3 regions of the Glutamicibacter sp. X7 genome follow, and region 2 is predicted to be linked to each of the others. Evidence: riboswitches for the same ligand, from Rfam matches in the RefSeq annotation. Region 2 holds a riboswitch; each other region holds the start of a gene.
What was found. Region 2 has a riboswitch for S-adenosylmethionine ahead of ACYU0X_RS01625 (acyl-CoA dehydrogenase family protein). Riboswitches for the same ligand answer to the same signal wherever they lie in the genome.
Positions count from the first base shown of each region.

Region 1: linked by a shared signal. The riboswitch ahead of ACYU0X_RS03190 (hypothetical protein) and the one ahead of ACYU0X_RS01625 (acyl-CoA dehydrogenase family protein) in region 2 are both predicted to bind S-adenosylmethionine.
Region 3: linked by a shared signal. The riboswitch ahead of ACYU0X_RS14630 (OsmC family protein) and the one ahead of ACYU0X_RS01625 (acyl-CoA dehydrogenase family protein) in region 2 are both predicted to bind S-adenosylmethionine.

Region 1 is NZ_CM142678.1:623,128-627,557, forward strand. It holds gene ACYU0X_RS03175 (LOG family protein) at 1-93, shown strand, start outside; gene ACYU0X_RS03180 (5'-nucleotidase, lipoprotein e(P4) family) at 202-999, shown strand; gene ACYU0X_RS03185 (VIT1/CCC1 transporter family protein) at 1,002-2,108, opposite strand; gene ACYU0X_RS03190 (hypothetical protein) at 2,164-2,430, opposite strand; SAM riboswitch class IV at 2,446-2,556, opposite strand; gene ACYU0X_RS03195 (DinB family protein) at 2,601-3,125, opposite strand; gene ACYU0X_RS03200 (sodium:solute symporter family protein) at 3,215-4,430, opposite strand, start outside.
Region 2 is NZ_CM142678.1:307,698-312,127, forward strand. It holds gene katG (catalase/peroxidase HPI) at 1-90, opposite strand, end outside; gene ACYU0X_RS01615 (Fur family transcriptional regulator) at 169-594, opposite strand; gene ACYU0X_RS01620 (ABC transporter ATP-binding protein) at 1,026-1,835, opposite strand; SAM riboswitch class I at 1,841-1,942, opposite strand; SAM riboswitch class I at 2,208-2,299, shown strand; gene ACYU0X_RS01625 (acyl-CoA dehydrogenase family protein) at 2,318-3,658, shown strand; gene ACYU0X_RS01630 (substrate-binding domain-containing protein) at 3,845-4,430, opposite strand, start outside.
Region 3 is NZ_CM142678.1:3,065,758-3,070,187, forward strand. It holds gene ACYU0X_RS14615 (amino acid ABC transporter ATP-binding protein) at 1-422, shown strand, start outside; gene ACYU0X_RS14620 (Gfo/Idh/MocA family oxidoreductase) at 423-1,460, shown strand; gene ACYU0X_RS14625 (NAD(P)/FAD-dependent oxidoreductase) at 1,515-2,690, shown strand; SAM riboswitch class IV at 2,957-3,078, shown strand; gene ACYU0X_RS14630 (OsmC family protein) at 3,112-3,648, shown strand; gene ACYU0X_RS14635 (SNF2-related protein) at 3,714-4,430, opposite strand, start outside.

The DNA.
Region 1 (4,430 bases), 320 kb from region 2:
ATTGCCCTGGTGGACTCGGGGGCCGCGGCCGTGGAGTTCCTGCAGTCGGTCCAACCGCTACGCCGTCGTACCCGTGCGACGCTGCAAAGCTAGCGCGTGTACACATCACGGAACGCCCTGTGACGTGGGCAACTATCTTTGCTAGCGTAGGCGCGGTCAGGCCGGTCGGAGTACCGGTTCGTACCGCATGGAGGAAACGATATGAAGAAGATGATTGCTGTGGCAGCCACCCTCGCCATTGGTGGTTTGGGCGGGTACGCGCTAGCCAGCGGTGAGCCGGCCGCCGCGGGAGCCGAGTCTCACTGTGAGGTCGCGGAATATGCCATGGGGTTGCGCTGGCAACAACAATCGGCCGAGGCCATGGCCTTGCAGGGACAAACCTACGCGTTGGCCACGCAGCAACTCGAAAAAGTGGTCCAACAGGCCTCCAAGGGACGAAGCGGCAAACTCCGCGAAGACCTGGCCATCATCACCGACCTCGATGAGACCGCCATCGATAACAGCGCCCTGCTAGCGCGCGATCTAGAAAACTGCCACGACTACAGCACCTGGGACACCTGGGACCATTGGGAACGCGAAGGCGATCCCACGCTCATCCACGGGGCCCTGGACTTCTTTAAACGAGCCGACGAGCTCGGGGTGCACATCTACTACATTTCCGATCGGACCGAAGCGAACCTCGACGATACGTTGGCGGACCTGCAGCGCCTGGGCCTACCGCAGGCCGTTGAAGACCAGGTGCTGTTGCTCGGGCCTCCCAAGGAGGAACGACGCGCTGCGGTAGAGAGCGAGCACCGTGTGGTCATGCAACTGGGCGACACGATGCATGACTTCGACGCTGCCTATGCCGGAAGCGATCTGGAAACCCAGCATGAACTGGTGCAGCAGCAAGCCGACAAGTTCGGCCGGGAATGGTTCGTCTTACCGAACCCAACCTACGGCAGCTGGTCCAAGGCCACGCTCGAGAGCTGGGATGTGGAGCCAAGCGAAGGCCGGTGAGGTTAGACGGCGGTGGTCCCGAAGAGCAGACCAAGGCAGTAGGTGACCGCCGCCGCCCCCAACCCGATGCCGAGCTGACGCAAGCCGCGCTTGAGCGGAGAGGCGCCGGAGAGCAGCCCCACCACGCCGCCGGTACCAAGCAGCGCCAACCCGACGAGGACCAGCGAGAGCACGACCGCGCCGGTGCCCGACAGACCGAAGATATACGGCAGGATCGGGATGACGGCGCCGGAGGCGAAAAAGGCGAAGGAGGAAGCTGCCGCGCCCGGGGCCGAGCCAAGCTCCTCGTGCTCCTTCTCAAGTTCTTCGGCGCGAGCCTCTGGATGCAAGGAGAAGGAAGGGTTGCAGTCACAGGTAAAAAGGCCCATGCGTTCGGCAACTCGGTGCTCGGCATCTTCGTCGCTCATGCCGCGCGCCTTGTAGATCAGCACAAGCTCATTTGCATCGAGGTCCAGGTTCGGGGCCGCCGCGAGAGTGACCTGTGTGGGCCGCGAGGCGGTCAGCAGCTCGCGTTGCGACCGTACCGACACATACTCACCGGCTGCCATGGACAGCGCGCCGGCCAAAAGGCCCGCGATACCCGAGAACAGCACGAAACCAGAGGCCACGCCGGTGGCCCCGACGCCCATGACGAGGGCCAAGTTGGAGACCAAACCGTCGTTGGCCCCGAAAACCGCGGCCCGGAAATTGCCCGAGAGGCGTGCCCGTCCCGCCGTGGCTAGCGCCCTGATGACTTCCTCGTGTACCTGTTCGTCCGCCGCCATCTGTGCGGTGGCGTCGGCATCCTTTTCGTAGGGGGAGCTACTTTCCGCGCGCTGAGCCAAGGCCAGCACGAAGACCGACCCGAAGTGACGTGCCAACCAGCGCAGGAACATGCGGCGGGTCGACGGACGCACATGGCGTGCATGCTCGCCGAGTTTGGTCCGCCAATAGGCCTCATGCCGTTCTTCGGCCTCCGCGAGCCCCAGCAGGATCTGCCGTTCTTGCCCTGTGCGGCGTTCGGCCAGCTCTCGATAGATGGCGCCTTCGGCGATTTCATCGGCCAAATAGCGCCGCCAACGGCGGATCTGTGCCGAGGTGGGCTGTGCTGACGAGCTGTCGCTACTCATGCGTTGTTGCTCCTGGGGCAAAGCCGGGCTGCTACGCCCGGCGAAGGCGAACTTCTCAGCTCCCCACACTAGCCAGCGAAGCGGGACTGGGGAATTTGGCAAGACTAAATACGCGCAGCCGGCCTCCGCGGGCTCCACGCGCGGCGGTGCGGATCAACAATTGCTGTGTTTCGGCGTCGAAGCGTGGCCGATCGACCGCGCGCGAGAGCGTACCTAGCAGTTCGTCGGGATTGGCTATGCCCCATTCTTCCCAGCGGCCCTGTCTCCGGAATCGGACAACATTGGCATGGGTATCGATCAAGGGAAACACGGCGTCGGCCATGGGCGATCCTTCGCGCTTAAGCTCTTGCCCGTGGCAATGGCACACGGACCGCTTCCTCATCCGAACCACCCATGAACTTGGGGTTGGTGTGTGGCCAGTCGGAGCTTGGCGCCACATCTCGTGAAGCTACACGGCCGATATTACCGTACGGCGTGGCCTACCGAATTCTGTTACGGCAGATTCGGGGCATGGGCGTACAGTCCGGCGAAGCCGTCGAGCTGTTCTCGCAAGATGTCGATATGACCGGCATGGCGGGCTGTTTCGCCGAACATGTGAGTGACGAGGCGGGCCAGATTGGTGTGCCGGTGTGTGACCCACCAGGTTACTTCGGCCGCGGTGGTGGGCTCGAGCTCGTCGCAGGCGGCTTCGGCGAAAGCGATGGCGCGGCGGTAGCTTTCGCAGACCTCGCGCAGGGTCAGCTCCTTTGGGACGGTGAATTCTGCCTGTGGGTCGTCGCTGGCCAGCACCTGACGCATGTGTTCGTCCTGCGGAGTTCTGCCCAGGCATTCGCCGAAGTAGGCGTACTCCGTTGCCGTCAAATGATGCACGATCCCGATGATGCTACTTCCGGTGGCGGTCATTTCCTGCCGGGCGTGGGCCTCCGACAGGTCGGCGCATTTCCATAACACTGCTTCTCGCGCCTCGTTGAGGTACTCTCGAACGCGCTGCGCGCCTGGATCCTGACTAAGACTCATGGTCCACAGCCTAGGAAGATCTCCAGCAAAAGAACAGGGGCCGCGAACCAAGTGGTTCGCGGCCCCCTGCCGGTCAGCGGGTGCCCCGGCTAGCTGCGGCGCACGCCTTCCTCGGTCGAGCGACCGGACAAGCGTTCGCTCCAGTGTGCGAGAACCGAGTCATCGGTCGGCTTGGTGGCCAAGGAAACGACCACGTAAACGATGGCGGAAATGGCCAGGCCGTAGTAGATCGGTTCGTTGGCGTACACGCCTGCGAAGGGCGCTTCGGCCTGAATCTCGAGGTAGATCATGGTGCCAAGGGTCACCAGTGCCCCGGCGGCCATGGAGGAGGCCGCACCGATTCCGGTGCCGCGGCGCCAGATCAGTCCGCCGAGGATCGAGACCAGTAGACCGCCGACGAGGATGTCGTAGGCAATGGTCAACGCGGCCACCACGTCGGTAAAGACGATGGCCAGCAACATGATCAGCACGCCGAGCCCCAGCACCCAGTAACGGTTGGACTTCACGTCTTCTTCCGGGTTGCTCTCGTGATCCACCTGCACCGTGCGACCGAATAGGTTGGCCACGACAGGCAACACGTCGTTGCGAGCAACGGTTGCCGAGGCAATCAGGGCGCCGGAGGCGGTGGACATCATGGCAGCCAAGGCGGCGGCCAGCACGATGCCGCCCAGACCGATGGGCAGCAGGTCGCTGGCCACGGTACCGAAGACAACGTCCGGGTTGTCCTTCGCGGTTTCGGCCAGTCCCGGTAGCGCCACACGAGCGCCCATACCCACCATCGCGCCGGCGACGCCGTAGATGATGCAGTAGATTCCGGAGGTCAGCCCACCCCATTGGGCGACCTTGTCGGTACGGGCGGTGAAGACGCGCTGCCAGATGTCCTGGCCGATCAACATGCCAAGGCCATAGACGACGAAGTAGGTGATGATGGTCTGGGTGCCAATGCCGTCCCAGGTGAAGAACTCGGCTTCGAGGCGGTCGCGAATAGCTGAAAGTCCGCCGGCCGACGACAGCGTGAAGGGCAACATCAGGGCAAAGACACCAACGGTGGTGATGAAGAACTGGACCTGATCAGCCAGGGTAATCGACCACATGCCGCCAATGGTGGAGTAAATCAGCACAATGGCGCCGCCGATGAGGATCGCCAGCCAGCGGTCCCAACCGAAAATGACGGTGAAGACCGTGGCGTAGGCGCCGGTGGAGGTAGCGGCCAGCATCAGCGTGTAGCCGAGCATCACCACGCCAGAGCCGTTCGTGGCCGTCTTCGAGCCATAACGCAGGCTCAGCATCTGCGAAACGGTAAAG
Region 2 (4,430 bases):
GTTGGGCCACCACTCACTGTTGGCGTTGCCCTGAGTTGGGTGGACTCGGCCTGCGCCGACCACGGGGCACTTGCCTGCGTTCTCAGACATTTGGTTCCTTCCAGGGAATTGGGTTGGGGGATAATCGCGCATCCCGACGGCTATGGACCGTTGGATGCGGTGAATTCGTTACGGTGTCTGCGAGGAAAACTGGCACTCGGGGCACAGCCCCCAGTAGATAACCTCGGCCTCGTCGATCAGGAAGCCATGGTCATCCGAGGCGCAAAGGCAGGGTGAATCTCCCACGGAGCAATCCACATCGGCAACCATGCCGCAATTGCGGCACACCACATGGTGATGGTTGTCGCCTACCCGCGCCTCATAACGTGCGCTGTGCCCATGAGGCTGAATTTTGCGTACCACGCCCAGCTCGGTGAGGAGCTTAAGGGAGTCATAGACAGCCTGATGAGACACCGTCGGGTACTGTTCACGCACCGCTGCGATCACCGTTTCGGTGTCCGCGTGCGGATGCGAGGTGACGGCAGAGAGCACCGCGACGCGTGGACGCGTCACGCGCAGGGATGCCGCCCGCAGTACCTCTTCGATTCCGACCATCTCAGTCACAGTCTCCAGCATGACGGCTTTTTTTGAATGAGTCAAGATAACGAAAGGTGTGTTGCAGGTTACGTAAACTTAACGCGCTCGGTACGGTTTCGTGGTCTCCAACGGGGGCTCGTGTTGCCGCATTAATCGGCGCCCCGTGCCGCGCACATTTTCGCGGAGTTGGCTTTGGTGCACCTAGCGCGAACGTAACCTGCCGTGCCTTGGTTTCACCGGGAGATCCTTCAGGTTGGGCCCGGTAGTGGTGAACGTAGTATTCCCCTGTGTTCCGGAGGGCACCAGTTCACCGTGGGCGGCAACCAGAAGACGCCAGTCTCGCGACAGCGCAGGTCCACGGGGGAGTGCGAGAACTAGGTGGCTCGCTGGTTGATCGGAGCAAGGCGCATGCACCGGTGTGGCCTGCCGCAGGGGCGATGTGCGCTGTATTAGTCGGTGTGGTTATCGACGCTGAGCAAATCCTGCAACATGTTGCGGTGCGCGCCGAAGTCGCCGTCGCGGCGCTGGTGCCCGGCCGCGGTGTCTAGGCGCAGATCCCGGATGACGCCGGCCGGAATGCCCGGTGCCTCGCGGCCCAGTACGATCACTCGGTCCGCTAACTGCAGGGCCTCGTCGACATCGTGGGTCACGAGCAACACTGTGGTGGGAATGGCCGCGTGAACCGCGCGCAACAGCTCCTGCAATTCGAGTCGAGTCAGCGCATCCAGAGCCCCGAAGGGTTCATCAAGGAGCAGCACGCCGGGGCGGCGGGCTAGGGCGCGAGCCAGCGAGACGCGTTGCGCAAGGCCGTCTGAGATTTCCTGCGGGTGCACGTCGGCTACCTGTGCCAGGCCGGTAATCTCGAGCAGTTCATCGATCAGGGTGGTGCCCTCGTTCTGGTCCAAACCCAGTGGCAGGCCGAGCTCGATATTTTCGCGAATCGAACGCCACGGCAGCAGTCTTGGTTCTTGGAAGGCGACCGAGCAGCGCTCGTCAATCCCGGCCACCGGCAAGTCGCCGATGAGCACCTGCCCGGAGCTTGGCGTATCTAGCCCGCTAGCTGCGCGCAACAAGGTGGATTTTCCGCATCCGCTTGGGCCCAGAATGGCCACCAGTTCACCGGCGGCGATCTCGAGGTTAAAGTCCTGCAGTACTCGGCGGGTTTCGCTGCGTGTGCTAAAGGTGCGTGCAAGCCGGCGGAAGCTCAGCGGCAGGGCAGTATTGGTTGAGGTGTGCGCGGGTGCGTAGGCAAGTGCCATGATCATCTCCATCGGTTCTGGCGGTAGCACCGTCCGCGACCAGTTCATGGGCGTGGTGGTTGCTGCGGCGTCGTCGAGCCAGATCTCTCGGCCGCTCGGGATGGTTCCGCAACAATCGAACCGCGTCGAATGAACCGAGGGCAAACCTTTCGTAACATGACGAATCTTCGAAAGATGGTGGCCGGACGCGAGAAATTCTGATTCTTCTTTTGATAAGTGTGGATTCGTTGATGAACTTGAAGGATCGACGAAGCGCCTTTCGTGGCCACCGGCCTACATCTCCTGAAGTATGACTGGCGTCACTACTACGGCTCGTTACTTTGTGACGCCCGGCTTGGGACGTGAAAGGACGTAACGCTACAAATGATTACGAACCCATCCAGAGCGGCCGAGAGATCTGGCTCGACGACGCCGCAGCAACCACCCGCGTGACGGGCCGGTGCTACCGCCAGATCCGATGGAAAGAAATGAGGATTTTTCCAGTGTCTTTCGACAACGCCAACATGGACTTCAACGCATTGAGTGACCCCGCCGGGGCTTCGGCCCGTAATCTAGATGACCACGTAGAGCCGGTGGCCGTGCGCCAACTGTTAAAGGTCACTCCCGGGCCGTGCGCGGATGAGCAGTACGAACGCCTGGCTGCGATTTTTCGTCCGGTGTTCGCGCAAATCGCTGACGGAACCAATGAACGCGAGCAGCTTCGTCAGCTTCCCTTTGAACAGGTCGGCTGGCTCAATCGCGAGCGTTTTGGGGCGTTGCGGTTACCGGTCGAAGCCGGTGGCCACGGGGCACGGCTTTCGGATGTATTTCGCTTGTTGATCGAGTTGGCTGAGGCGGATTCCCACATTGCTCAACTGTGGCGGGCGCATATTGCCTTCACCGAGCATGTGCTCCGGCTTGAGGACGAGGCACTGCGTAAAAAGTGGATCGCGCGCATTGCGTCCGGACATATCGTCGGTAACGCCTACACCGAAAAGGGCGGCAATCCGCTCGGGACACTGAATACGGCCGTCAGTGAGGTCAATGGCCGCTGGGTCGTTAACGGCGAAAAGTACTATTGCACCGGCACCATTTTCGCGGATTGGACCACCGTCGCGGTCAGCCACCCGCAGCGCCCGGGGCGTCACATTGCCGTGGTTTCCACCCAGCACAGCGGCGTTAAAATCATCGATGACTGGGACGGGTTCGGCCAGCAACTGACCGGCACCGGCACCACCGAATTCAGCAATGTCCCGGTAGATAGCTTCATGCCCGAAGACCCCATCGATCCGGAAGCCGCGATCTTCCAGCTCGTGCTGCTTGCGGTCCAGGCAGGTATCGGCCGGTCGGCGCTGAACGACATGCGCCTGGCGGTTCAGTCGCGTACCCGCAGCTTCTCCACCGGCACCGGCGTGCCGGTGCATCAGGAACCACAGGTATTGCAATTGGTCGGGGAGGTCTCCGGTGCGGTGTTCGCCAGCGATGCGGTGGTGATGGGGGCCGTTTTGGAGGTTGAAGCCGCGCTGGCCGACAGCAACCTCAATGACCACGAGCGTTTCGCCGTGTGTGAGCTGGCCGCCAACCGCGCGCAGAGCGTAGTGCAGCCCATGGTTATCGCTGCCACCAATAAGCTTTTCGACGGGCTGGGGGCTTCGGCCACCCGAGCGTCCTTTAACTTCGACCGGCACTGGCGCAATGCGCGCACCATCGCCACCCACAATCCTGCGGTCTACAAGTCACGTATCGTTGGCGACTACGAAATCAACGGTGTGCAACCCAAGCGCCTGTCGGTAACCGGCGAGGTGACCTCAACGTCTCATACCAACACCACTGGCGGATTCTAGAGGCGGCTGGCTTCCCATGCGCCGGAACTGACGCGGAACTCTGACCAAACTCGTCGCGATGAACTGTCCCGTGCCTCGGCCCGGGACAGCGATCGATGACACGCTCGATCATCCCCGTGGACACAAAGAGCGCTGGCCCCAGACAGAAGTCTGGGGCCAGCGACTTTTTGAAGCTACGTGCTGCCGTTACTTGCCTTCGGTAATCGGGCCAAGCACCGGATCGTCGGCGTATGCCTCGGTGACGTTCTCCTTGGTTACGATCTGCGGATCCAGCAGATTCGCCGGAACGGTCTTCGAGCCGTTATCGAAGGACTCTGCATCGGTGACCTTTGGCTCTTCACCAGCCTGTAGTGCCTTGACCATATCGATCGCCTCGGCCACCAGGTTGCGGGTGTCCTTGTTGATCGTGGAGTACTGCTCCCCGGCCATGATCGACTTCACCGATTCGACCTCGGAGTCCTGACCGGTGACCACCGGAAGATCCTTACCGGCAGCCTTGACCGAGGTCAGCACGGCGCGGGCCAGGGTGTCATTCGGGGAGAGCACACCATCGAGGTCTTCCTTGCCGTAGTTACCGGTCAAGATGGTGTCCATGCGCTTCTGCGCATTTTCGGACTTCCAGCCCTGGGTTACGGCCTGCTCGAAGGACTTCTGCCCGGAGAGTACCTTCAGGGTTCCGTCGTCGATCTTCGGCTTCAGCACGCTCATGGCTCCGTTGAAGAAGTCATCGGCGTTGGCATCATCCGGGGAACCGGCGAAGAGCTCGATGTTG
Region 3 (4,430 bases), 840 kb from region 2:
CCCCGTGGAAGGTCAAGGGTCTGAACCGGAAGAAGGCCGAAGAGCTCGCCGCTGCCCGTTTGGCCGAGGTGGGTTTGGCCGAGCGCAGCGATCACCGCCCACGAGATCTTTCCGGCGGCCAGCAGCAACGCGTGGCAATCGCCCGTGCGCTGGCCATGGAACCAGAGATCATGCTCTTCGACGAGGCCACCAGCGCACTGGACCCGGAACTGGTCAAGGGCGTCCTGAACCTGATGGCCGACCTCTGCCAGCGCGGCATGACCATGGTGGTGGTCACCCACGAGATGGGCTTTGCCCGCAAGGTCGCAGATCAGGTGGTGTTCATGGATGAAGGCGAAGTGATCGAATCCGGCCCGCCGGAGGACCTGTTTAATAACCCCAAATCCGACCGTCTACGCCGATTCCTGGACGAGGTGCTCTAAATGTCCGCAACCATCCGTACCGCCATCATCGGCTTCGGCGTCTCCGGCAAGGTGTTCCATGCACCCCTGCTGGCAGCCAACCCAGACTTCGACATCTCGATGATCGCCACCTCGAATCCCGAACGGCAGCAGCAAGCGGCCGATGCGTACCCGCAAGCCCGCATTGTGCCCAGCTACCGGGAGGTACTCGCCTCGGCGGAAGAGCTGGATCTGGTGGTGATTGGCACCCCGCCACCGACCCACTTTGAGATTGCCCGTGCGGCACTCGAGCGTGGGCTGAACGTGGTCATCGACAAGCCCTTCGTGGTGCACAGCGCCCAAGGTGAAGAGCTCATCGCCCTGGCCGCCGAGCTCGGGCTGACCCTCACCGTCTATCAAAACCGGCGCTGGGACGGTGACTTCCTCACCGTCAAGAAGTTGCTGGCCGAAGAGACGCTGGGCGCCGTGCACGCCTTCGAGTCGCGCTTCGAATGGTTCAAACCCCAAGGCATGCGCAGCTGGAAGGCCGAGCTAACCGCCCAGCAGGGCGGCGGCATCCTCTTCGATCTGGGAACCCACCTCATCGATCAGGCCATCGAGCTTTTCGGACCGGTAGATAACGTGCAAGCCAGCCTGAGACCGCTGACCGAGCACGCCACCGCCGAGGAGGACGCGCACGTGCTGCTCCGGCACAGCTCGGGCACCGAATCCCGATTGACCATGAGCAGCCTGAACGCGGCGGCCGGAGCGCGCTTCCTAGTGGCCGGTCAGCGCGGCGCCTACACCAGCTTTGGACTCGATCCACAAGAACCTCAGCTGGCCTCGGGCATGAGCCCCACGCAAGCCGAGTACGGTCAGAAACCCGAAGCCCACTGGGGCCAGCTGGTCACCGGGCAGGATACCCGTGAAGTGCGAACCCTGCCCGGAGACTACCCGCAGTTCTACCGTGCGCTGGCCTCCTGCCTGCGCCGCACGGGGCCGGTCCCGGTCGACCCCAACGACAGCCTGGCGGTCTTGCGTTTGATCGAATCCATTCATCGGGACACGGCCACCGTCTAGCCCCGCATCGTCGGGCCCACAGATTCACCCCAATTCTGAAGAAAGTACACACTCATGTCCTCATCTTCCTCTGTCAAGCACGTCGCCGTTATTGGCGGCGGTATCCTCGGCGTCTCCACCGCCATGCACTTAGCACGCGACGGTGCCAAGGTCACGCTGGTCACCTCCGGTGCTCTGGCCGACGGGGCCTCGAGCCGCTCCATTGCTTGGCTCAATTCCTCCGGTGCCCGCTCCGCCGAATACCACTACCTGCGCATGCTGGCCATGGACCGCTACCGCACCTGGAGCAACCGGCACCCGGAAAGCCGCGAGTATCTGCGCTTCAATGGAGCGCTGAAATGGGCCGCCCCGGGTGAAAGCTTCCGCGACACCTTTGCCTTCGAGCGTTCCGGTGGCTACGACTCCCGCTGGATCACCCGCGAGCAGATCAGCGACTTCGCCCCCGATGTTGACGCTGCGGCGGTTGCCGAAGAAGGCGCGATTTACAATCCCGGCGAAGGCTGGGTCAACTTGCCAGACTTCGTGCCGGCGCTGGCCGCCGAGGCGGTGGCTGAGGGAGCACAGATCATCGAGAATGCCGGGCACGCGACGGTCGCGGTCCGCGAGGGGCGCGCCGTGGGCGTCACCCTCGCCGATGGCCGCACCATCGATGCCGATGAGGTCGTCCTTGCCACCGGTGGCGAGGTCCCGGCCCAGCTCGCAGACCTCGGTATCAGCGTGCCGGATGCTACCCCGGCGGCCTTCGTCCTCTTCACGGAGCCGGTGGATCTGCAGGTGCGCACCGTGCTGAATACCCCGCGCGTCGCGGTACGTCCCACCCCCGACGGCCGCCTTGTCTTGGACGCCGACTGGTCCGAGCAAATGGTGGTTGCCGAGGAGGATGGTAGCTTCACCGTGCCGCAACGGGCGGTGCAGGGTCTCCTCGAGGAAGCCTCAAAGGTGCTGGCCGGAAACCCGGTACTGACCGCCCAGCGTATCGGGGCCGGGCTCAAGCCCATCCCGGGTGACGGTGAACCGGTCGTTGGGCCGGTACCTTCGGTCGAGGGGCTGCATACCCTCTTCACCCATTCCGGGGCCACGCTGGGCTTGATCCTCGGTGAGCTGCTGGCCGAGGAGATCGTCAGCGGAGAAGCAAGTCCGGTTTTGCGTGCTTTCCGCCTCGACCGTTTCCACGAGGGTGCCCTGGAAGGCAGCGTGGGAACCGGTGCGTGGGAACCGGTAAAGCAGTAACGAAGACGCTGCGCAAGAAGGAACCCTATCCCGGCACCGGGAGCGGTTCCCCGGTGGCTGGTTGGTCCGACGTGGCTGAACCACCCGCCGCACTAAACTCGATGCCTGGCTCACCGCCCGCGACGCGGGCTAGCTAGCATCGTCGCCGGAGCGTGCCGGCCACGTGCGAGTCGTGGCCCGGCACGCTCCGTTTGTTTGGGGCAGATGACGAATCATGAACTGGGCCCTACCCACGGCTCCTGCTACCTGCGAGCATGGAGCCACAGAATCACGAGCGTCGATCATTTGCAGCCCTGGCTGATCGACCGGCAACCCTTCTCGCGCCATGCGCGGGGTGCCCCAGGTGACGATTCGACGGTGCCGAACGTCGGCATCGTAAGCGATGGCGCCTTTGTCTGCGCCGGAAAGGGGGATCTTCCCCATGAGCAGTAACCTCTCCACCGTCGAGGACCGTGCCGCACGACTGGTAGCCGCCGGCGAGGCTTGGAGCGAACGCATCGCCGAAAACACCAATCACGCGAAGCTAACCTTTGCCGTATCGGGTGCCGGGTTCGGTGCGGTGGCCAGCAAGATCAGTGCCGGTAAGCACAGCTTCATCGTGGATGAACCGGCTGCGCTCGGCGGCGACGATGCGGCGGCCAGCCCCGTGGAGTACGCGCTGGGTGCCCTGATTTCCTGCCAGGTGGTGGTGTACCGGCTCTACGCCCAGCAGTTGGGCCTGCAGGTCGACGATGTGCAGATCACCGCCACCGGGCGCCTGGATGTCCGTGGCCTGTTCGCCGTCGATGAGGCGGTGCGCCCGGGCTTCAGCGATATCGAGATCGAGGTGACCGTTTCGGGTCCGGAAAGCGACGAGCGTTATGCCGAGCTGCAGCGCACCGTGGATCGGTACTGCCCGGTGCTCGATCTGCTGTCGAACCCGACCCCGGTGAACACCGCGCTGAATATCGCCCGGTAGAACCAATTAGATAGTCCTAGGCCGCCGTGGACGAACCCCTCCGGGGGTGTCGTCCACGGCGGTTGTCATTGAACCAGTTCGAGGAAGTCCTGCGCCGAGAGCGTGCTCGAACCGGCCGTGTCCTGCTGCTCGCCGAGCACGTCGTTGAACAGTTCGGTCTTCTTGGCCTGGAGCGATAACACCTTGGATTCAATGGTGTTCTGCGAGACCAACCGGTAGACATACACCGGCCGGTTCTGCCCGATGCGGTGGGCACGATCGATCGCCTGCGCTTCAGCGGCAGGATTCCACCAAGGGTCCAGCAATATGCAGTAGTCCGCCTCGGTGAGGTTGATGCCGAACCCGCCGGACTTGAGCGAAATGAAGAACACCGGGAATTCCCCGGCGGAAAACCCTTCCACCAGGGTTTTTCGGTTGGTGCCGGACACCGACCCGTCGAGGTACCCGTGCGCAATACCCAGCTCTTCGGCCACCGCTCGTGCTTTCGATAGAAAACCAGTGAATTGGCTGAACACCAGGATCTTGTGCCCCTCGGACACCCCATCCTCCAGCAGGTCGCGCAGCAGATCGAGTTTGGCGCTCGGCGCGTCGCCTTCGTCGACGAGCGAAGGATCCAGAGCCAGCTGACGGAGCAGGGTGAGCGATTGCAGAATCTTAAAGCGGTTGGAATCCACATCATCCTGCACCAATCCCAAGACTTCTTGCCGGACCCGTTGGAATCGGCGATCGTAGGCGCGCCGGTGTGCCGGATCGAGCTCAACCTCGAGCACCTGTTCGGTCTT